DNA from 3 places in the Devosia sp. CAU 1758 genome. Region 3 is predicted to be linked to each of the others. Evidence: predicted binding sites of a transcription regulator. Region 3 holds the regulator's gene; each other region holds the start of a gene.
What was found. Region 3 encodes LexA, which represses DNA repair genes until DNA is damaged. Its sites were predicted from a motif close to TGTTCNNNNTGTGTTCNG; they were not measured.
Positions count from the first base shown of each region.

Region 1 (7,728 bases), on a different contig from region 3:
GCGCCGATGACGCTGGAGGCATCGAGCGGTAGCATCAGCAGCTTCTGGTTGGGCGAAGTGGCGATGCCCTCAAGCGCCTTGATGTAATTATTAGCGACGAAATAGTTGATCGCCTGCACATTGCCCGAGGCTATCGCGTCCGACACCATCTGCGTGGCCTTGGCTTCCGCCTCGGCGGAGCGCTCGCGCGCCTCGGCGTCGCGGAAGGCGGCTTCCTTGCGGCCCTCGGCTTCGAGCACCTGCGCCTGCTTGGCGCCCTCGGCCTGGAGGATTGCCGACTGTCGACGGCCTTCGGCTTCAAGAATGGCGGCGCGTTTCTCGCGCTCGGCCTTCATCTGCCGGCCCATGGAGTCGACGAGATCCTTGGGCGGGTCGATGTCCTTGATCTCGATGCGGGTGATCTTGACGCCCCAGGGCGAGACCGCCGTGTCGACCACCTTGAGCAGCCGGTGGTTAATCTCGTCGCGGTTGGACAGTAATTCATCGAGGTCCATCGAGCCCATGACCGTGCGGATATTGGTCATAGTAAGGTTGAGGATGGCATTTTCGAGGTTGGACACCTCATAGGCCGCCGCCGCTGCATCCAGTATCTGGTAGAAGGTAACGCCATTGGCGGTGATCGACGCATTGTCACGCGTGATCACCTCCTGGTGCGGCACATCGAGCACCTGCTCCATCACATTGATCCGCTTGCCGATACTATCGATGAACGGCACGATCAGATTGAGGCCGGGCTTGAGTGTGCGTGTATATTTGCCGAAGCGCTCGATGGTGAAGTTATAGCCCTGCGGCACTGTTTTGGCGCCGGCAAACAGCACTAGCACCAGCAGAACGCCCAGTCCGATAAGCGCGGCGCTGAGCCCGTCCAGCCCACCCAAGATATCCATGACCCACTCCATCCAATCCCATCTCGCGCCGCAACTTTATGCGGCGCCCCGGGGCTTGGGTAGGCTTAAAGTAGAACGCTACTTGGCGGGCAGGCAGCGGCCGCTGGCCTGCAGGCTCGCAATCGCGCGCGGATCGCAGCCCGTGTGGAGGAACATCAGCCAGTCCTCGGTCGAACCATAGAACACATTGCGGTCGACCTCGCCGCGCACGCCCGGCACGACGCCGGTCTGGGTATATTGCCAGAAGGTCCAGGGCCGGTTGTTGTAACGCTCATGCGGCTCTGCGGCGGTTGAGCGCAGCCAGAAGGCATTGGGAAAATATTCCCCGTCCAGCACATCACGGTGGAAATTCATGTCGGTATAGATGATCGGCAATTTACCGCTATGGCGCTCCATCACGTCGAGCATCAGCCGGATCTTTTCCAGTGCATCTTGCTTGCTCGGCTTTACCTTGCAGCTCGAATGGTTGTTCCATTCCAGATCCAGAACCGGCGGCAGGGCGCTCGGGTCATAGGGCACGTTCTGGGTGAACCAGGCCGCCTGTTCCGACGCCAGCGAGCACCAGGTCATGAAGTGATAGGCGCCGCGCGGCATGCCGGCATCGCGCGCACGGTCCCAATTGGTGCGGAAATTGGGGTCGATATAGTCCTTGCCCTCGGTCGCTTTCATGAACACGAAATGCGTTCCGGCCGAGCGTGCCCGGCCAAAATCGACATTTTCCTGGTACCGCGCCACGTCGATCCCCTGGATCGGCATGCCCCGCGCCCGGTCAACTTTGGCATGCGGGCGGTTGTCGCCGGGAATGGCATTGTAGAGCCCACCCATGCTGCCGCAGGCGGCCAGCGCCACCACGACCAGACTCAGGATAGTGCCGCGAAGGACGGCCGAGGCAGAGCGAGAAAAGGACGGGACCATTGGGCAAGACACTCGGTACGCAAGACTAAACCTGATCTTTGATTCAACATGCCTCGGTTAATGGAGCTTTAGGGTAACCATTGTGGCAGCGGGCATGGTTAACAAACCGCAATCTGTTCGCTTTACGTTCTTGCCGGGTTTCTCACTCTCTGCTAGCGTCCGATCGCCGGTTGGGGGCAGGTCAGATGGTATCGCGCGTTACCACAGTGGCGTTTCAGGGCATCGAAGCGGTGCCGGTCGACGTGCAGGCGCAAATTGCGCCTGGCTTTCCGGGCCTGGTCCTGGTGGGCCTGCCTGACAAGGCGGTGCGTGAAAGCGGCGAGCGGGTGCGCGCGGCCCTCACCGCATCAGGCCTCGGCCTGCCGCCCAAGCGTATCACCATCAACCTGGCGCCCGCCGATCTCCCCAAGGAGGGCAGTCATTATGACCTGCCCATCGCTCTGGCGCTGATGGGCGCGCTCGGTGCCATTCCCCAGGATGCGCTTGACGGGTTCATGGCGCTGGGCGAGCTGGGGCTCGATGGGCGCCTGGCCCATGTCGGCGGCATATTGCCTGCGGCCATGGCGGCCAGTGCCAAAGGGCTGGGCATTATTTGCCCCGCCCCCTCAGGCCCCGAAGCGGCCTGGGCCGGCGAAGATATCGATATCATCGCGGCAGATAGCCTCATTGCTCTGGCGAATCATCTCACCGGCCATCAATTACAGGGGCGGCCGGAGCCGGGGCGGCAATTGGCGGCGCCGGGCGCCCTGCCCGATCTCATTGATGTGCGCGGCCAAGCCGTAGCACGCCGGGCACTGGAGGTGGCGGCGGCCGGCGGGCACAATCTGCTCATGATCGGACCGCCAGGCGCCGGCAAATCCATGCTGGCGGCGCGGCTGCCCTCGATATTGCCGCCGCTTTCTGCGCGCGAACTGCTCGATGTCTCGATGATTCAGTCCATTGCCGGGGAACTGGCCGGCGGCACTCTCTCCGATCGCCGGCCCTTCCGGGCTCCGCACCATTCGGCCTCCATGGCGGCCCTGGTGGGCGGCGGGCTCAAGGTGCGGCCGGGCGAGGCGAGCCTGGCGCATAATGGCGTACTGTTTCTCGACGAACTGCCCGAATTTGCGCCCAATGTGCTCGACAGCCTGCGCCAGCCGCTCGAAAGCGGTGAAACGGTGATCGCCCGCGCCAATGCCCGCGTTTCATATCCTTCCCGGTTCCAGCTGGTCGCGGCGATGAACCCCTGCAAATGCGGCATGGCGGGCACGCCGGGCCATAGCTGCAAGCGCGGGGCGGCCTGTGCCAGCGATTATCAGGGGCGGGTTTCCGGACCCTTCCTTGATCGCATCGACATCCGTGTCGACGTGCCTTCCGTTTCGGCTGCCGACATGATCACGCCGGGCGCACCGGCCGAATCCTCGGCCGATGTGGCCCAGCGGGTGGCCGCGGCGCGCGAACGGCAGAGGCAGCGCTATGCAGCGGCGGGTCATCCCCAGGTGCTCACCAATGCTGCCGCGCCCTCGGCGCTGATTGAAAAACTGGTCGAGCCGGACCGGGAAAGCCAGTCCCTGCTGTTGCAGGCGGCCGAGCGCTTCAACCTTTCTGCGCGGGCCTATCACCGGGTGCTCAAGGTGGCCCGCACCCTTGCCGATCTCTCCGGCGCCGATAAGGTGGCCCGGCCCCATATCGCCGAAGCGCTGAGCTACAGGCTCAATTTCGGTGCTGCCTGATCGGACGAGACCCATGAGCCATCGTATCTCTGCCGGGGTCCTGGCCCTGCTTGATGAACGGATATTGCTGGTGCGCCATTTGCGGCCCGGCATTCACGATTTCTGGGCCGGTCCCGGTGGCGGCGTGGAAGGCGTTGAGGAACTGTCGGCGGCCGCCGAACGCGAGGCCTTTGAGGAAACCGGACTTCGTGTCAGGGCCGGCGCCATGGCCTATATCGACGAACTGGTCGATGAAAGCGGCCGCCTGGTGAAATTCTGGTTCCTGGCCGAATATGTCTCGGGCGAAATCGACGTCAGCGCCAATCCGGCGGAGGGCGAAGCCATTTCCGAAGCCGGCTGGTTTGCCCGGGACGCCCTGCCAGAGGGCCATGTCTTTCCCGAAGTGCTGCGTGACCGCTTCTGGGACGAACTGGCGACGGGCTTTCCCGCGCCGATCAAATTGCCGCTCAGGCAATCGATCTTCTGAGGCCTGTGCACAAGCCTGTGGATAAGCGTTTCACGTGAATCACGTTTTCAACTTACCCGCCGGTAGCCGCCCGGCACGCCATTGGGCGAGAGCACGATCTGCCAGAGATTGACCTGCCTGGCGCGGAACAGAGCGGCAAAGACCGACAGGTAATAGCGCCACATGCGACGGAAGCGCTCGTCATAGCGGCTCGAAAGTTCCGGCCATGCCGCGTCGAAATTTTCGAGCCAGGCCATCAATGTGAAGTCGTAGTCGGCGCCGAAATTGTGCCAGTCTTCCATGACGAAGAACCCCTCCACAGCCTCGCCGATCTGGGCGATGGAGGGCAGCATGCCGTTGGGAAAAATGTATTTTTCCGACCATGGATCGCCATGGGTCACGGAATTGTTGCCGCCGATGCTGTGCAGCAGGAAGAGACCATCCGGCTTGAGCAGAGACCGGGCCTTCTCGAAATAGGCGCGGTAGTTCTTGTAGCCAACATGCTCAAACATGCCGATGGAGACAACGCGGTCGAACTGACCTTCGAGCGCCATATAGTCCATCAGCCTGGTTTCGACCGGCAGACCCTTGTTGCGTTCATTGGCCAGAGCGGCCTGCTCCCTGCTGACGGTGATGCCCAGCCCGGAAATGCCGTAGCGCTCTGCCGCGAATTGCAGGAAGCCGCCCCAGCCCGATCCGATATCAAGCACGCACATGCCGGGCTCCAGCCCTATCTTGCGGCAGATGAGGTCGAGCTTGGCCTCCTGCGCCGCGTCGAGATCGTCGGCCTCGGTCCAATAGGCACAGGAATAGACCATGCGCCGGTCCAGCATGGCGGCGTAGAGATCATTGCCAATGTCATAGTGTTTCTCTGCCACCTCGCGCAGTCGCAAGCGTTGCAGATTGAGCAGGCGCCCCTTGAGCGTGCTGGCAATCAGTGGCAGGTCGCGCGGAAACGCGTCCTGCACCTTGGCGGAGACTAGCTTGAACAGCACGGCATCAAGCGGTTCGGCATCCCACCAGCCATCCATATAGCTTTCGCCCAGCCCCAGAGTGCCGTCTCGCAACAGGCGCGCATAGAGGCGCTCATCATGAATGGTCACATCGGCATCGGCCGGCGCTCCGACAGAAATGCCGGCCCGGGCGAGCTGATCCAGGACAAAACGTCTGGCGGATGACGACATGGCATGAGCAAAGCGCGATGGATCCTGAGAAAAACACTAGACCTATCGTACTTTGCCGATCAAGGGGCAGGTTTGGGCGGCCGGTTTCGGCCGCCCTTGGCAGTTAGTGGAACTGCGCGGTTTCGGTGGACTCGGCCATGGCCGTGGTGGCGCTCTGCCCTTCGCTGACCGTCATCGACACGGCGTCGAAATAGCTGGTGCCGACTTCGCGCTGGTGGCGAACGGCGGAAAAACCATGAGCCTCGGCGGCAAATTCGGCCTGTTGCAGCTTTGAATAGCCGGCCATGCCATTTTCCTTGTAGCTGCGCGCCAATTCGAAGGTGGTGAGGCTGAGGTTATGGAAACCGGCCAGGGTGATGAACTGGTACTTGTAGCCCATGGCGCCCAGCTCGCGCTGGAACTTGGCCATGGCGGCCTCTTCCATATGCTTGGCCCAGTTGAAGCTGGGCGAGCAATTATAGGCCAGCATCTGCTCGGGATATTCGGCGCGGATCGCCTCTGCGAACTTGCGCGCTTCGTTGAGGTCCGGGGTCGAGGTTTCGCACCAGATCAGGTCCGCATAGGGCGCATAGGAAAGGCCTCGCGCGATGGCGCAGTCGATGCCGCCCTTGAGCCGGTAAAATCCTTCGGCAGTGCGCTCGCCGGTGACGAAGGGCTTGTCATAATCGTCGATGTCCGAAGTGATGAGCCGCGCGGCCTCAGCATCGGTGCGGGCCATGATCAGCGTCGGCACGCCCATGACATCGGCGGCGAGCCGCGCCGCATTGAGCGTGCGCACGAACTGGCTGGTCGGCACCAGCACCTTGCCGCCCAGATGTCCGCATTTCTTTTCCGAAGCCAGTTGGTCCTCGAAATGTACGGCGGCAGCGCCGGCCTCGATCATTGCCTTCATCAGCTCGAACACATTGAGCGCGCCGCCAAAGCCGGCCTCGGCATCGGCAATGATGGGCACGAAGAAGTCGAGATCCGTCGTTGGCGTGCCGTCGGCCTTCTCCATGGTCTGGATCTGGTCGGCGCGCTGCAGCGCCTTGTTGATCCGCTTGACCACCGATGGGACGCTGTCGACCGGGTAGAGCGACTGGTCGGGATACATATTGCCCGAAGAATTGGCGTCAGCCGCCACCTGCCAGCCGGAAAGATAGATGGCTTTCAATCCGGCCTTGACCTGCTGCACGGCCTGATTGCCGGTAAACGTGCCAAGGGTGGGCACGAAGGCTTCGCTGTGCAGCAGCTGCCAGAGTTTCTTCGCGCCGCTTTCGGCCAGCGAATGCTGGATCGGCAGCGAACCGGCGAGGCGCCGCACGTCGGCGGGGGTATAGGTGCGCGCCACGGTCTTCCAGCGGTCCGGAGCATAGTCCGGGGCGGGGAATCGTTCAGGGTGATTGGGCTTGTCGAGCATGTCTGGTCTCCTCAAAATTTTGATATGGCTTTGCCGGTCCCGCCGCATGGCGAGTGGCAATGATTCACGTGAAGCAAAGGGGTGCTGGTCCGGCGTCCTTCTCCCGCAAGGGCAGAAGGAAGGCCTTGGGACTAGATGGCCACTTTCCGGCTGAAGGTCGCGGCGATCATGCCGGCGCCGGAGAACAGCTCCTGTGCGTCCTCGCCCCCCACCAGGGTGAACTGATGGCGGCCGATGCGACCGGCAATGGCAAATCCCTGGGCGGCGAGGCCACGGGCCTTGAACTGCGCCATGGCCTCATTGGCCGTGGGGGCGATGATGGTGATGTATTCGTCGCGCTGCTCATTGGTGGGGTACATCGGACTTTCTCCTCGCTAATGTCTGTAAATATTTGACAACTGCCCCCAATGTGCAAGAAATAACCGCAGAACCGCTAGTAAACCTGTAAATCAGCGGTCAATTCCGGATGGCAGATTTGTAAAGTCTGTAAAGTTTCGGTGGGAGGTATTATGGTCGATGCAGCAGAAAGCCAGATCGGGGGCCGCATCAAGCGGCTGCGGCGCCAGCGCCATCTCAACCAGGCGGACCTGGCCCAGTCACTGGGCATCTCGGCCAGCTATCTCAACCTGATCGAACACAATCGCCGCAAGGTGACGGTGCCGCTGCTGTTCTCCATTGCCGGCTATTTCGGGGTCGAGCCGGGCGAGCTGGTCGATAGCGACGAGGGTCGGCTGGTGGGCGACCTGATGGAAGCCTTTGGCGATGACATCTTCGCCGATAGTGACGTGACCAATCTGGAGATCCGCGATCTTGCCCAGGCCAACCCGGCGGCGGCGCGTGCCGTGCTCAAGCTTTATGACCGCTATCGGCTGGTGGCCTCGGGCGCGCCCGCACCGAAAACCGAGGGTGAGACCGAGCCCTTTCATATGGCCACCGACGCGATTTCCGATTTCCTCCAGGCCAGTTCCAACCACTTCCCGGCGCTGGAGGATGCGGCCGGACGGGTGCGCGCCGATATCGACAATTCCGGCGACAGCTTCGATGCTGCCATCCGCACCTACCTCTTCAACGTCTTCGGGCTCGAAGTGCGCCTCGCCTCCCTGCCCCATGGCATTGCCCGCCAGCTCGATGCGGCGCGGCGGCATCTGCTGGTGTCGGACCTGCTGCCGGCCGAAAGCGCCAATTT
Region 1 covers NZ_JBTLRJ010000004.1:146,892-154,619, forward strand. Annotated here, with positions in the region: gene ACXYMS_RS14190 (SPFH domain-containing protein) at 1-887, opposite strand, end outside; gene ACXYMS_RS14195 (glycoside hydrolase family 25 protein) at 966-1,802, opposite strand; gene ACXYMS_RS14200 (YifB family Mg chelatase-like AAA ATPase) at 1,988-3,514, shown strand; gene ACXYMS_RS14205 (NUDIX domain-containing protein) at 3,528-3,980, shown strand; gene cfa (cyclopropane fatty acyl phospholipid synthase) at 4,028-5,143, opposite strand; gene aceA (isocitrate lyase) at 5,247-6,542, opposite strand; gene ACXYMS_RS14220 (hypothetical protein) at 6,674-6,901, opposite strand; gene ACXYMS_RS14225 (helix-turn-helix domain-containing protein) at 7,052-7,728, shown strand, end outside.
Region 1: ACXYMS_RS14200 (YifB family Mg chelatase-like AAA ATPase) is a predicted target of LexA. The motif match lies at 1,917-1,934, and genes of this name have one in related genera.

Region 2 (7,728 bases), on a different contig from region 3:
CGCCGAAGCCGATTTCGAACAGCGCTTCTCCGATCTGCTCGGCACCAAGCGGGAGTCCAGCCAGGACGTCAACGATACCGTCGCCGGGATCATTGCCGATGTGCGCGCCCGCGGCGACGCGGCTGTGGTGGAACTGACCAACAAATTTGATCGTACCAGCTTCACTATCGCCGATATCGCCTTCACCGCCGACGAAATCGCCGCTGCGGCGGCGCAGGTGTCGCCCGAAGTCCGGGCGGCGCTGCAGACCGCGCATGATCGCATCAAGTCTCATCACGAAAAGCAGAAGCCCGAGGACCACGTCTACACCGATGCGCTGGGCGTCACGCTCGGCTCGCGCTGGACGCCCGTTGATGCCGTCGGCATCTATGTCCCCGGGGGCCTTGCCTCCTATCCGTCCTCGGTGCTGATGAACGCCGTGCCCGCCCGCGTTGCCGGCGTTTCCCGCATTGCCATGGCCGTGCCGACGCCCGATGGCGAGATCAATCCCACCGTTCTTGCCGCCGCGCAGATTGCCGGCATCACCGAGATTTACCGCATTGGCGGCGCCCAGGCCGTGGCGGCGCTTGCCTATGGCACTGAGACGGTTCCCCGCGTCGATAAGGTCACCGGCCCCGGCAATGCCTATGTCGCCACCGCCAAGCGTCAGGTCTTCGGCCAGGTCGGCATCGACATGATTGCCGGCCCCTCCGAAATTCTTGTCATCGCCGATAGCTCCGCCAATCCCGCCTGGGTCGCCGCCGATCTCATCGCCCAGGCCGAGCATGGGGCAGGGGCCCAGTCCATCCTCGTCACCACCGACGCAAGGCTGGCCGACGCGGTCGAGGCCGAAATCGATCGCCAGCTCTCCCTTCTGCCCAAACAGGCGCTTGCCCGCGAGGGCTGGGACGAACTGGGCGCCATCATCACTGTGGCCTCCCTCGATGAGGCGGCGACCCTGGCCAATCGCATCGCCTCCGAACATGTCGAACTGGCAATCGACGATCCGCAATCCCTGCTGCCCGCCATCCGCCACGCCGGCGCAATCTTTCTCGGCCACCACACCCCCGAGGCCATTGGCGACTATGTCGGCGGCTCCAACCATGTGCTGCCCACGGCCCGCTCGGCGCGATTCGCCTCGGGCCTTGGCGTGCTCGATTTCATGAAACGCACCTCGCTGCTGGGGTGCACTCCGTCCTCGCTGTCGGCGCTGGCCCAGCCGGCCATCACGATCGCCGGGGTCGAGGATCTTGATGGCCATGGCCGGTCCATCTCCATCCGGCTCAATCGGTGAGCATATCCATGGGCAAAGAGCCGGCGGCGACCGAAAAGGACAGGCTGGTCACCGTCACCCTCGATCCCAATACCATCACCTCGATCAATCCCGACGAGGTGCATGAATGGCGCATCGCCATCTATGATCTGCTCGAGGACAATGAGTTCCGTCCCGCCCGCGTCAGCGCCATCGGGCCCTATGCGCTCCATATCTCGATCATCGGCAATTACATCCTGCTCGATGTGCGCCACCCCGAAACCTTCCAGCCCATCGCCGCACACTATCTCTCGCTGACTCCGTTCCGTCGGCTGATCCGCGACTATTTCCGCATCCGCGACGCCTATTACGAGGCCATCCGCTCCGCCCAACCCTTCCAGATCGAAACCGTCGACATGGCGCGGCGCGGCATGCACAACGAGGCTGCCGAGCTTCTGCGCTCCCGCCTCACCAACAAGATCATCATCGATCTCAATACTGCGCGGCGCCTCTTCACCCTCATCTGCGCCGTTCAGCCCTATGCCAGCCGCATCGATGAGGCGACCAGCGAACTGCCCTCTGTGCTTTTCGTCTGCTCGATGAATTCGGTGCGCTCCCCCATTGCCGCCGCGCTTGCTCGCCAGTCCTTTCCTGGCCGCGTCATTGCCCGTTCGGTGGGCGTCAATGGCGGCAAGGCCGATCAGTTCGTGCATGAGGTCATGGAAGAAGTCGGCATTGATATGAGCGTGCACACGCCCCATATCCTGGATGAACTGGTCGCCAACCATTTCGACCTCGTCATCACCCTGTCCGATGATGCACCTGGGGCGGTGCGCCGCAAGGGGCTGGAAATGGGTGCCCTGGAAGAGTGGGAGGTGGAAGATCCTTCCCTGGTCGAGGGCAACCGCGAACTGGTCCTCAACGCCTATCGCAATCTGCGTGACAGTCTCCGCAAGCGGGTCCGTACCCGCCTCGAACCCCTGGTGTCATGACCCTTTGGCGCCGTTCGGACGGCTGTTTTGCGGCCCGAAAGGACGATAAATCCGCCATTTGCTCCTGTTCATCGGCGGGCGGAAACGCCGATGGGGGCAAGTGGTTCACAAAACCGATGAATTGAAGTAGGTTCCGCCCGATTTTGCGGTCTCGGCTAGCCATGATGGCGCGCGGGACCTTCTCAGGAGAAAGTATGGCCAAGGAAGAAGTGCTCGAATTCCCGGGCGTGGTCACCGAATTGCTTCCCAACGCGACCTTTCGGGTCAAGCTGGAAAACGAACACGAGATCATCGCCCACACTGCCGGCCGCATGCGCAAGAACCGCATCCGCGTTCTCGCCGGCGATAAGGTGCTGTGCGAAATGACCCCCTACGACCTCACCAAGGGTCGCATCACTTATCGCTTTAAGTGAGGCGCGACCGCCCTTTGGCGGGCAAGACGATCCGGTGGATCGTTTTGAGCACCGAACGCCCTGAGCCATGCGAAGGGCCCGGCCTATCCACGGAGCTCGATTGACGAATGGCCAGCCGTCCGGACCTTATCCTGGCCTCCGCCTCGCCGCGCCGGCTTGCCCTGTTGAACCAGATCGGCATCGAGCCGGAGCATCTGGTGCCGGCCCATGTCGATGAAACCCCCGAAAAGGGTGAATTGCCGCGCAAGCTGGCCCAGCGCCTGGCTGACCTGAAGGCCCTCACAGCCCAGCACAAGGCGCGCGTCGCCGGCTTTGGCGCCAATTCGCTGGTGCTGGCGGCCGATACGGTGGTCGCCGTTGGGCGCCGCATCCTGCCCAAGGCCGAGACCATGGAGGAGGCGTCCGATTGCCTTCGCTTGCTCTCGGGCCGCGCCCATCGCGTCTATACCGGCATGACCCTGATCACCCCCTCGGGTGCCCGCCGCCATCGCCTGGTTGAGACCCGCATCCGCTTCAAGCGTCTGTCCTCCAAGGAAATGGAAGCCTATCTCGCCAGCGCCGAATGGCGCGACAAGGCGGGTGGCTACGCCATCCAGGGCATTGCCGGCGCCTTCGTGGTCAAGCTCTCCGGCTCCTATTCCGCCGTCGTCGGCCTGCCCCTGCACGAAACCAGCCAGCTCCTCGCCGGCGAGGGCTATCCGGTGCACTTCAACTGGCTCAACCAGTCCAGCCTGTCGGGGGTCTGATGGCCGCGTCGAGCCAGAAAAAATGCCCCATCTGCGGCAAGCCCATGGTGGAAGAGTTCAAGCCCTTCTGCTCGAAACGCTGCGCCGATGTCGATCTCAACCGCTGGCTCACCGGCAATTACGTCATCCCGGCCCGGGACGACGAACCGCTTCCGGACATGGACGGCGACGACCAGAACTAGCCACAATAGCCCGGCAAACACCGCCGCGCCTCCTCCCCCTTGACGGGGGCCGGGTGGGGGTGCCCACGGGCACGGAATGCCTGGGGCATTCATCGCCACCGCGCCGCCCTCGGGCCTGACCCGAGGGCCACTCGAAACGGCGCTGATCTGGTTCAGATCACCAATGCTCCCCGCGTAACCCCTAAGGACGGCCTCCGCACGCAGGAAGCGCCCAGGCGTCCGTCCCGCTCACGTCACGACGGCACAAATCCCTTTTTCCACACCACGTTTTCACGCTTGCGCGGCAAAAACCGTTCCCCTATAAGGCCCGTGGCTTGCGGCCAACGTCGCAAAATCCCTGATGCCCAGATAGCTCAGTTGGTAGAGCAGCGGATTGAAAATCCGCGTGTCGCTGGTTCGATTCCGGCTCTGGGCACCACTTCCTCAAAACCGATGCACGTCCTCTGCAGCAGCAACGCCTGCGCTGTCCCTGATCAAGCGATCACACATGTCTTTGTGAAGTGCGCATGACCCAAAAAGTCGCTAAGCATGGAACAAAGGATGAACAATGGCCGCACTCACTCTCAGCCGCAAACTGGCAATCCTCGCCGACGCTGCAAAATATGACGCCTCCTGCGCTTCAAGCGGCAGCGAAAAACGCAATAGCGCCGGCACCAAAGGCATTGGATCGACCGAAGGCAGCGGAATCTGTCATTCCTACGCGCCCGACGGGCGCTGCATCAGCCTGCTCAAACTGCTGCTGACCAATTTCTGCATCTACGACTGCTCCTATTGCATCAACCGCTCGTCCTCCAACGTCCAGCGGGCGCGGTTCGATGTCGACGAAGTGGTGCAACTGACGCTCAACTTCTATCGCCGCAACTACATTGAGGGTCTGTTCCTTTCCTCGGGCATCATCAAATCGCCCGACCACACCATGGAGCAGATGATCCTTGTGGCGCGCAGCCTGCGCGAGGACCATCTCTTCGCCGGCTATATCCATCTCAAAATCATTCCCAACGCGGCGCCCGAACTCCTTCTCGAAGCCGGCCGCTGGGCCGATCGCCTGTCCACCAATATCGAACTGCCCACCGATATCGCACTTGAGCAATTCGCCCCGGAAAAGCGCCCGGCCGAAATTCGCACGGCCATGGCTCGGTTGCGTGGAAAACTTGACGAGTCGAAACCCGACGCCAAGGACACGCTGAAACCAGCCAAATTTGCGCCTGCCGGGCAATCGACGCAGATGATCATCGGCGCCGACGCCGCCAATGATTCCGCGATACTGACGCGGGCGGCCGGGCTTTACTCCGGCTACCAATTGCGCCGCGTCTATTATTCGGCCTTCTCGCCCATTCCCGATTCAAGCGCCAAACTGCCGCTCAAGCCGCCGCCCTTGATGCGCGAGCACCGGCTCTATCAGGCCGATTGGCTGATCCGCTTCTATGGTTTCGAGGTGCCAGAAATTGTCTCCGGCGGCGAGGCGGGCGACCTGGATCTGGCCATCGATCCCAAGCTGGCCTGGGCACTCAAACAGCGGCAGAGCTTCCCGGTCGACGTCAACCGGGCGGACCGGGAAATGCTGTTGCGCGTGCCCGGGATGGGTGTGCGCAGCGTGGACCGCATCATCGCCGCGCGCCGGCATCATCGGTTGAGGCTTGAGGATGTGGCGCGCATGACCGCCTCGATCGACAAGGTGCGCCCCTTCATCATCGCTGCCGACTGGACGCCCGGCCAGTCCCTTGACCACCATCGCCTGCGCGAGCGGCTGGCGCCGCCGCCTGAACAATTGGCCCTGTTCTGATGCTCGCGGTCAGGTTGCAATCACCCAACGATCTCGATGAATGGCGGGGCAAGGCACGGCGCCTGCTGATGGCCGGCATGGCGCCCTCGCAGGTGGTCTGGCGCACCGGCGCGGAAGAGAACGGCCTGTTCGAGGCCGGCGACGGCATGCTGCCCAGGCCCGACGGGCCAGTCGGCTCGGTACCGGCAGGGTTCATGGAGCTTGCCGCCTCGGCAATCCAGCACAGTGATACCGGGCGCTTTGCCATCCTCTTCAGTCTGCTCTGGCGGTTGCAGACGGATCGGCACCTGCTGGCCAATGCCGGAGATCGCGATGTGGCCCTGCTGACCCGCATGGCGTCGGCGGTCCACCGCGATAGCCACAAGATGAAAGCCTTCGTACGGTTTCGCTCGGTCCGCGATGCCAATAGCCAAGAGCGGTTCATTGCCTGGTTCGAGCCCGAGCATTTCACCCTTGAGGCCACCGCGCCATTTTTCGCGCGACGCTTTGCGGGCATGAACTGGGGAATCGTCACCCCTTATACCAGCGCCTGGTGGGATGGTGAGGTCTTGAGTTTCGGGCCCGGCGGCAGTCGCACTGATGTGCCTGCCGAAGACGCTGTGGAGGACGACTGGAAGACCTATTACGGCGCCATTTTCAACCCGGCGCGGTTGAAGGTGGCGATGATGAAATCGGAGATGCCGGTTAAATATTGGCGCAACCTGCCCGAGGCGGAGCGCATTGCCCCGCTGATCCGCAATGCCAAGGCGATGGAGCAGGAGATGATCGAGCGTGCTGCCACCCAACCGCCGGCCCGCCACATGCGCCAGGAGGCGCGTCGGCCCACGCCGGTCGCGCAGGACCACGAAGACATACGCAGCCTCGTCGATGCCCGCGCGGCAGTCGAGGGGTGCCAGCGCTGCCCATTATACGAACACGCCACCCAGGCCGTCTTCGGCGAAGGTCCATCCTCGGCAGACATTATGTTCGTTGGCGAGCAGCCCGGCGATCAGGAGGACTTGCAGGGAAGGCCTTTTGTCGGTCCTGCCGGAAAGGTGCTTGATGAGGTGATCGAAAAGGTGGGGATCGACCGCAGCCGGGTCTATGTCACCAATGCCGTCAAGCACTTCAAGTTTGAACCGCGCGGCAAGCGCCGCATTCACCAGCGGCCGGATGCTGGGGAAGTTCAGGCCTGCAAATTCTGGCTCAATCTGGAAATGGGTTTCGTCAAGCCCAAGGTCATTGTTGCCCTTGGCGCTACGGCGGCACAAAGTCTCTTGGGTCGGGCTAGCGTAACCATCGGCAAGTTACGGGGCGAACCGATCCCGCTCGATGATGGCATCATGCTCTTTGTCACCAATCACCCCTCCTACCTCCTGCGCATTCCTGACGCCGAGGGCAAACGCCGCGAGCGCGAAAAGTTCGAGGCTGATCTGACGCTGGTGCGGGAAGCGATGGCCGGTTTGGACTGAGGCGATCGCGAGCGCAGTCATGCTGATTTGCCCAGCGGGCCGCGTAACCTTACTGCTGGGCAGATCTTTCCATCGCCTGGCGCAATTGCTTGAGCAGCGCGCCGCCGGTGATCTGTTCCAGGCTGTAGCCTTCTGCCTTGAGGGCGCTCCGGATGTCCGTGACCGAGTGGAACCGCCCGGAATTGGCGAGAGCAAAGGCACGTTCGAGGGCTGTCATATTGGCTATCATGCCCCACCATACCAGAGGCGTCGCGCGAAAACAAAAAAGGCCGCCACAAAGGGCGACCTTTCGAATTTCGTCGGTTTGAAACCGAAGACTACTGAACGAGCGTCAGGTTGACGGCCGATTCACGACCATCGCGGCCGCTTTCGACGTCATAGGTGACCTTGTCGTTTTCGTAGAGACCGTCGATGCCGGCCTGCTGGACAGCGGAGATATGGACGAAGTGGTCCTTGCCGCCGGTTTCCGGGGTGATGAAGCCAAAGCCCTTGGTGGTGTTGAAGAACTTGACGGTGCCTTTGATAGCCATTTTACTTTTCCTTTGGCTCGGACGTGATGCGAACGAGCGTTAGCCCAACGGGGTGCTGGTGCTTCCAACGTTCACATTGCAGATCTCGAGAGCCAGAGGTCGGAGTGATCCGACAAAAGGCAGCCGACTGAGGCCGAAAACGTATGATGCCCTTATGACTCCAGATCGTGACGAGAGCAAGGCGTTGTTGCGTTGCCGGACCAGATTTGATGCAAAAAGCCGCCTCTTGCATACCAGCTACCCACTTTTCGACGGGTTTACTGCCAGATTGCCCAAATTTTTATCTATCCGCAAACGCTCCCTTTACACCGGCAAGTCTAGATTGTCCCCCTGACCTTGAGGGCGGACCATGTTGGCGGGCGATACGGAACTATTGCTTCGCGTGCAGACGGAAGTCTTG
Region 2 covers NZ_JBTLRJ010000002.1:572,684-580,411, reverse strand. Annotated here, with positions in the region: gene hisD (histidinol dehydrogenase) at 1-1,273, shown strand, start outside; gene ACXYMS_RS08850 (UPF0262 family protein) at 1,282-2,223, shown strand; gene infA (translation initiation factor IF-1) at 2,418-2,636, shown strand; gene ACXYMS_RS08840 (Maf-like protein) at 2,744-3,382, shown strand; gene yacG (DNA gyrase inhibitor YacG) at 3,382-3,564, shown strand; tRNA gene ACXYMS_RS08830 (tRNA-Phe) at 3,907-3,982, shown strand; gene ACXYMS_RS08825 (putative DNA modification/repair radical SAM protein) at 4,112-5,347, shown strand; gene ACXYMS_RS08820 (UdgX family uracil-DNA binding protein) at 5,347-6,798, shown strand; gene ACXYMS_RS08815 (hypothetical protein) at 6,848-7,015, opposite strand; gene ACXYMS_RS08810 (cold-shock protein) at 7,116-7,328, opposite strand; gene ACXYMS_RS08805 (bifunctional diguanylate cyclase/phosphodiesterase) at 7,711-7,728, shown strand, end outside.
Region 2: ACXYMS_RS08825 (putative DNA modification/repair radical SAM protein) is a predicted target of LexA. The motif match lies at 4,094-4,111, and genes of this name have one in related genera.

Region 3 (7,728 bases):
GCCCTTGGCGCCTAGAACTTCTGCGGGGAAGAACTTGAGACCCGTCGCTCCTGCCCGAATCGCAGCAAAAGCATCGGTAGGAGAAAATACGCCGGGGTAGGACTTGAGACCCAGCCGGACCGTCTCGGATATGACCTCGGGATTGGTGTCGGGGGACACGATGAAAGTGCCGCCGGCGGCGGCCACCGCCCGCACATTCTCCTCGGTCAGTACCGTGCCCGCGCCGATTTCCGCCCGGCCAGACAGGGCGGCAGCAGCGCGCCCGATGCTGTCAATCGCATTCGGCGAGTTGAGCGGCACCTCGATCAACGTGACGCCCGCTTCCACCAGAGCAGTGCATACCGGCACGGCTTCGTCCGGAGTGATGCCACGCAGGATGGCGATGATATGACGATGGGACACTTCTGAAAATCCTCAGGCAATGGATGCACGTGCGGCCTTGAGGCCTGCCAGCACCACTTCGGTGGAATCAACGATGCGGCCGGTCGCTCCGGTCATGGCCAGCACCTGGGCATAGAGCGCACAGAGGGCAGCGGAGCCGATCAGCGGCACGGGATCGGTAGCGATCTGGCTACTGTTGGCGGCAATCTCCGTGCCAATGAGAAGGCCCGACAGGTAACCGGCGCACCAGTCCGGCGTGCGACCCGAGAGCAAGGCGCTAGCCCGAACCCGGAACAACTGGCCCAGCAAGTCCGCCGGATTGTCAAGGCCATCGCGCGCACCGGTCTGGAACCCATTGTCGCGTTCGGGTCCGTCGAGGTCACCCGAAAGAGAATGGCGCAGCACGGAATGGGTCTTGAGCAGTTCGAACATCTCCCCGGTCATAGCGGTGGAGAAACCTGTGATCCGTGTGCCGTCGAGCCGCGCCCACTTCGAGTGCGTTCCGGGCATGCAGACCAGGCCCGAATAGCCCGGCATGATGGATGCGAGGCCCAGAAGCTGGGTCTCCTCGCCGCGCATGACATTTTCGCCACCGTCTCGCTGGCAGACGCCGGGCAGGATGGACACTGCCAGGTGCGTCTCCGGTACCGACGGATGCACGGCGCCACGTCCCAACTGGCCGAGGTCTGTCGGCGCGTCAAGATAGGGCGCTTCCATCCAGCCCTGTCGGGCGCCAGCCATACCGCAGACAACTACATCCAACATGCCCGCCGGCAAGGGCATCTGAGCTGCTACCGCACTCAACGCCGCCGGAAATTGATCAGGCGAGAGCTTGCCCATGCCCTTGTCGGACCCGGCCGTCGCGACGACGGAGCCATCGGTGCTGATGCCCCAGGCGCGCAGGTTGGATGTTCCCCAGTCCACGGCGATCCATGCAATCGACTCAGTCAAGTTGTCCTCGCTCCCGGCTCTGGCGCGGCGTGACCCTAATGCCCCGCTGTGCAACTGGCCAGACCGATTCCCCGCCAGCATTTCAATAGCGCAGCGTCCGACCAAACGCCCGTCCGCCGGTAAGCTGAATTGCGTCGGTAGGCAGATTTCCACTAAAGGATGCAGGAACCGGCGCTATTTGTATGATTTTTTCCTCCAACCCATTCACACAACGGTTCGGCGTGATAGAACAACGTCCACCAAGGCCCTCACATCCGCGCCCTGCGGACGAGCAAGGAACAGGCAAGATGACTGCAGACAATGGCGGCACCGGCGGCCGCAAACTACGCTCGCGCGCGTGGTTCGATAACCCCGACAATCCCGATATGACGGCGCTCTACCTGGAGCGCTACATGAACTTCGGAGTGTCGCGCGAGGAACTGCAGTCCGGCAAGCCGATCATCGGCATCGCCCAGACCGGGTCCGATCTTAGTCCCTGCAATCGACACCATATCGTGCTCGCCGAACGCGTCCGCGAGGGTATTCGCGAGGCAGGCGGCATCGCCATCGAATTCCCTGTCCACCCCATCCAGGAAACCGGCAAGCGCCCGACGGCCGGCCTCGACCGCAACCTGGCCTACCTAGGCCTCGTGGAGGTGCTCTACGGTTACCCCCTCGACGGCGTCGTACTGACCATCGGCTGCGACAAGACAACACCGGCCATGCTGATGGGCGCCGCGACCGTTAACATCCCCGCTATCGCCCTTTCCGTCGGCCCTATGCTCAATGGCTGGCACAAGGGAGAGCGCACTGGCTCGGGTACCATTGTCTGGAAGGCGCGCCAGATGATGGCGGCCGGCGAGATCGACTATCCCAAGTTTATCGAACTGGTGGCCTCGTCAGCGCCCTCGACTGGCTATTGCAATACCATGGGCACCGCCTCGACCATGAACTCGCTGGCCGAGGCCCTGGGCATGCAGTTGCCAGGATCGGCCGCCATTCCCGCGCCCTATCGCGATCGCCAGGAAATGGCCTACCGCACCGGCAAGCGCGCCGTGGAACTGGTACATGAGGATCTCAAGCCCTCGGACATTCTGACCAAGGAAAACTTCCTCAACGCCATCGTGGTCAATTCAGCCATTGGCGGCTCGACAAATGCACCGATCCACATCAACGCCATTGCCCGCCATATCGGCGTCGATCTCAATATCGACGAATGGCAGCAGCATGGACTGAAGGTGCCGCTGCTGGTGAACCTGCAGCCGGCAGGCGAATATCTGGGCGAGGACTATTACCACGCCGGTGGTGTCCCGGCGGTCGTCAACGAGTTGATGGCCCAGGGACTCATCCACGAGAATGCCCCGACCGTGAATGGCAAGACCATTGGCGAGAATTGCCGCGCGACACCCATCCAGGATGACAAGGTCATTCGGCCGTTCGGCAATCCGCTCAAGGCGGAATCGGGTTTCCTGGTACTGCGCGGCAATCTGTTCGACAACGCCATCATGAAGACCAGCGTGATCTCGCCCGAGTTCCGCGAGCGCTACCTGTCCGATCCGCAACATCCGGGCATGTTTGAGGGCAAGGCCGTGGTGTTCGATGGCCCGGAGGACTACCATCACCGGATCGACGATCCCTCGCTCGACATCGACGAGCACACCCTGCTCTTCATGCGCGGCGCCGGCCCCATTGGCTATCCGGGCGCTGCCGAAGTGGTCAACATGCGTCCGCCCGACTACCTGATCAAGAAGGGCATCCACTCGCTGGCCTGTATCGGCGACGGCCGCCAGTCCGGCACTTCGGGTTCACCCTCCATTCTCAATGCTTCTCCGGAAGCCGCGGCCGGGGGCAATCTTGCCATTCTCAAGACTGGTGATCGCGTTCGCATCGACCTCAACAAGGGCGAGGCCGATATCCTTATTTCCGACGAGGAAATCGCCACGCGCCGCGCAGCGCTGGAAGCGTCAGGGGGCTATAAGTTTCCCAAGCACCAGACTCCATGGCAGGAAATCCAGCGCGGCCTGGTCGACCAGCTCGGCAGCGGCGCTGTCCTGCGCCCAGCAGTCAAGTATCAGCGCATCGCCCAGACCGAAGGCGTGCCGCGCGACAACCACTAGCTCCGCGCACTCTCGCCAATAACAAAGGCCCGCCAGATAGGCGGGCCTTTTCTCATCGCGGATGTGGCTCAGTATTTGCGCAGCAGGCCCACTAGCCGGCCCTGCACCTTGACCCGGTCGGGCGGAAAGATGCGGGTTTCATAGGCCGGATTGGCCGCTTCAAGCGCCACCGTGTCGCCCTTGCGGCGCAGGCGCTTGAGCGTGGCTTCCTCGTCATCGACCAGGGCAACGATGATCTCGCCAGTCGAGGCATGCTCCTGCTTCTTGATAAGCACCGTGTCGCCGTCGAAAATGCCGGCCTCGATCATGGAATCACCACGCACTTCAAGGGCATAGTGCTCGCCGGCACCCAGCATTTCAGGCGGCACGGCAATGGTATGGGAGTGGGTCTGGATGGCTTCGATCGGCGTACCGGCGGCGATGCGGCCCATGACCGGGATCGACACCGGCCTGGCGTAATCATCTGATCCCATTGCGCTATTTCGAACTGGCGGATTGGCGACCTTGCCCAGATTGCCTTCGATGACGGAAGGCTCGAACCGCGACTTGCGGCCACCCAGCGAGGGGTTCATGGAATCGGGGAGCTTGACCACTTCCAGCGCGCGCGCCCGATTGGGCAGGCGACGGATAAAGCCACGCTCTTCAAGCGCCGTGATCAGCCGATGGATGCCGGATTTTGACGCAAGATCAAGGGCATCCTTCATCTCGTCAAAGCTCGGGGGAATGCCGCTTTCCTTCATCCGCTCGTGGATGAACATCAGCAATTCGTGTTGTTTGCGCGTCAGCATTGGCCCCACCATCCAGAATCGGAACATAGACGGAACGACCATACATGTTCCACTAATGTTCTGCAATGCCTCGATCCAGGAGTCCCGTCATGAACGAAAAGCAACAAGATGAACGCCTCAGAAGGCATTCAGGGGCACAGCCTCAACGATGGTCCCGACCGGCTGACCCGGATCATGCTCAGGCTGCACGATGAGGAAGTCGGAGCCGGCCAGAGACGAGGTATGACCACTGTCCGTCTGCGAGACGGGCTGTAGCATGGGGCCGGCGTCTGTTTGCACGAGGCGAGCCCGCATGAAGTGGCGGCGGGCACTGTTGGGCGATGTCGGCGCGGCCAGGGGCAGCCGCCAGGCCGGAGGTTCGGCGAGGCCAAGCCAGGCCCGCAGGGCCGGCTTGAGGAAAACCATGGCCGTAACCATGGCCGACACGGGATTGCCCGGCAGGCCAAAGACAAGGGTCCGGCCGCACGTGCCAAACATCAGTGGCTTTCCCGGCCGCATGTTGATGCGCCAGAAATCGAGGGTAACGCCGAGTTCCCTCAGTACGTCCTGGACCAGATCATGCTCTCCCACCGAGGCGCCGCCCGTGGTGATGAGGAAGTCGGGCTCGGCGGCAAGACTGGCGGCAACCTTGGCGCGGAGCGTCGCTGCGTCGTCGCGGACAATGCCATGGTCGGTGATGGTCTGGGCATATGGGGCGAGCATGGCGCCCAGCCCGAAACTGTTGGAGGCCACGATCTGGTCCGGGCCAAGCGGCGTGCCGGGCAAGACCAGTTCGTCGCCGGTGGCCATCAGGTGCAGATGCGGGCGGCACGCGACAGACAGGCTCGCCGCATTGGCCGCCGCCGCCACCGCAATCTGCATCGGCGTCAGCCGCGTTCCGGCCGCCACCAGCACCTGGCCAGTTGAAAAGTCGTTGCCTTTGGAGCGGATGCTGTGGCCTGGCCGGGCAGGGGCGGTGAACCGCACCCGGTCGCCCTCGCGCACGGCCTCTTCCTGCATGATGACCGTGTCTGCCCCAGCCGGGACCGGCGCCCCGGTAAAGATGCGGACGGCCTGGCCCGGACCAACCGACCCGCCAAAGCCGGCGCCAGCCTGTGAGGTGCCGACAAGGTCGAGGAACGCGCCCTCGGCGGCATCGGCAGCGCGCATCGCATAGCCATCCATGGCGCTGGCATCAAAGGGCGGCTGATCATGGCGGGCCTTCAGCGGTTCAGCCAGCACACGGCCAGATGCTTCTGCCAGCGGCACATTTTCGCGCACAACCGGCGGCACATGCGCGAGAATTGCCTTCAGCGCGTCGTCGACCGGAAGCAGGCTCATGGCGTCCGAACGAAATCGCCCGACTTGCCGCCGGATTTTTCAATGAGGCAGATGTCGGAAATGACCATGGCGCGGTCGATGGCCTTGGCCATGTCATAGAGCGTCAGTGCCGCGGTGGAGGCAGCGACCAGGGCTTCCATTTCCACCCCGGTCTGGCCGGTGGTCTCGGCGGTCGCCAAAATGATAATGGCATGCTTGCCATCGGCATTGATCTCGACGCTGACCTTGGACAGCGGGATCGGGTGACAAAGCGGAATGAGCTCCGACGTCTTCTTGGCCGCCATGATGCCGGCAATGCGCGCCACGGCAAGGGCGTCGCCCTTCTTGAGACCGCCGCCCAGGATCGTTGCCATGGTGGCAGCCTCGCCACTCAGTCGCGCCCGCGCCACGGCACGCCGTCGCGTAACCGGTTTGTCACCGATATCAACGATATGGGCCTCGCCCCGCTCGTTGAGATGGGTGAGGCCCCCGGCCATCAGCGCACCGTTTCCGCATGACCCACCAACAGGGTGCGGGTGGCAGCAACCACATCGTCCTGCCGCATCAGGCTTTCCCCGACAAGGAAAGTGCCGACATTGCACCGCTCGTCGAGCATGCGGACATGCTCATGGGTGACGATGCCGCTTTCGCTGACCAGCAGCACATCGTCCGGCACGCCAGCGGCCAGGTTCACCGTGGTTTCGAGCGTCGTTTCGAAGGTGCGCAGGTTGCGGTTGTTGACGCCGATGAACTTGGCGTCGAGCGCCAGGGCGCGGTCCAGTTCGAGCTGGTCATGCACTTCCACCAGCGCATCCATGTGCCATTCCTCGGCGGCATCGAGCAGATAGCGCGCCACATCGTCCCCGACCGCGGCCAGGATGATGAGAATGCAGTCCGCGCCCCAGGATCGGGCCTCGGCCACCTGATAGGTTTCGAACAGGAAATCCTTGCGCAGGGCCGGCAGTCGCGTCGCGGCGCGGGCCTCGATCAGATAGCTGGGCGAGCCCTGGAAGCTCGGCCGGTCGGTGAGCACCGAAAGGCAGGCAGCGCCCGCCATTTCATAGGCGCGGGCAATCTCGGCGGGGTTGAAATCGGCACGGATCAGGCCCTTGGAGGGACTGGCCTTCTTCACCTCGGCAATCAGGGCATAGTCGCCCCGCGCCCGCTTGTCCTTGATGGCCTTGACGAAGCCGCGTGGCGGCGGCTGGTCATGGGCCCCGGCCACCACTTCGGCCCAGGGTCGCATGGATTTCGCGGCCGCGATTTCTTCGCGCTTATAGGCTTCGATCTGCTGGAGAATGTCGCTCATCAGGCTTGTCCGTTCGATACGGCGACAAGGCGCGCAAGGGTCTCTTTCGCCTTGCCGTTGTCAAGGGTGTCACGGGCCAGCGCAATGCCGTCCTCGATGGTGGAGACCTTGTCGGCGACCAGCAGGGCCGCCCCGGCATTGAGCAGCACCGTGTCGCGATAGGCGCCGGGCGCGCCATCGAACAGGGCAACGATGGCTGCCGCGTTTTCTGCCGGTTCGCCGCCCCGCAGGTCCTTGGGGTCGGTGAGGTTGAGGCCGACCTTGTCGGGGTGAATTTCGAAACTCCGCAGGTCCCCATTGGCGATCTGCGCCACGAAATTGGGTCCGGAGGTCGACAATTCGTCCAGCCCCTCGCTCGAATGCACCACCCAGGCCTTGATGGCCCGATTGGCGAGAAGCGCGGCGGCTACCGGCTCCACCCATTGCTGCGAATAGACGCCAAGCAGGTAGCGCCGCACCCCTGCAGGGTTGGATTGGGGACCCAGGAGGTTGAACAGCGTCCGCACGCCCATCTCGGCGCGCGCCGGGCCCACATGGCGCATGGCCGGGTGATGATTGGGGGCGAACATGAAGCCGATCCCGGCCTCGGCAATGGTCCTGCCGATCTGCTCGGGCGTCAGATCCAGCTTGACCCCCAGAGCTTCGAGCGCCTGGGAGGAGCCGGACTGGGAGGACAGCGCCTTGTTGCCGTGCTTGGCGACCGGCACACCGGCTGCCGCGACCACAAGGGCGGTGGCCGTCGAGATATTGAGGCTGCCCAGGCCATCGCCGCCGGTGCCAACGATATCAATGGCATTTTCGGGCGCCGGGACCGGCACCATCTGCTCGCGCAAGATGGAGACGGCAGCGGCGATCTCACCCACGGTCTCGCCCTTGATGCGCATACCCATGAGGAAGGCGCCGA
Region 3 covers NZ_JBTLRJ010000003.1:368,532-376,259, forward strand. Annotated here, with positions in the region: gene ACXYMS_RS11890 (2-dehydro-3-deoxy-6-phosphogalactonate aldolase) at 1-402, opposite strand, end outside; gene ACXYMS_RS11895 (2-dehydro-3-deoxygalactonokinase) at 415-1,332, opposite strand; gene ACXYMS_RS11900 (IlvD/Edd family dehydratase) at 1,620-3,428, shown strand; gene lexA (transcriptional repressor LexA) at 3,497-4,216, opposite strand; gene ACXYMS_RS11910 (molybdopterin molybdotransferase MoeA) at 4,334-5,536, opposite strand; gene moaC (cyclic pyranopterin monophosphate synthase MoaC) at 5,533-6,012, opposite strand; gene trpC (indole-3-glycerol phosphate synthase TrpC) at 6,012-6,824, opposite strand; gene trpD (anthranilate phosphoribosyltransferase) at 6,824-7,728, opposite strand, start outside.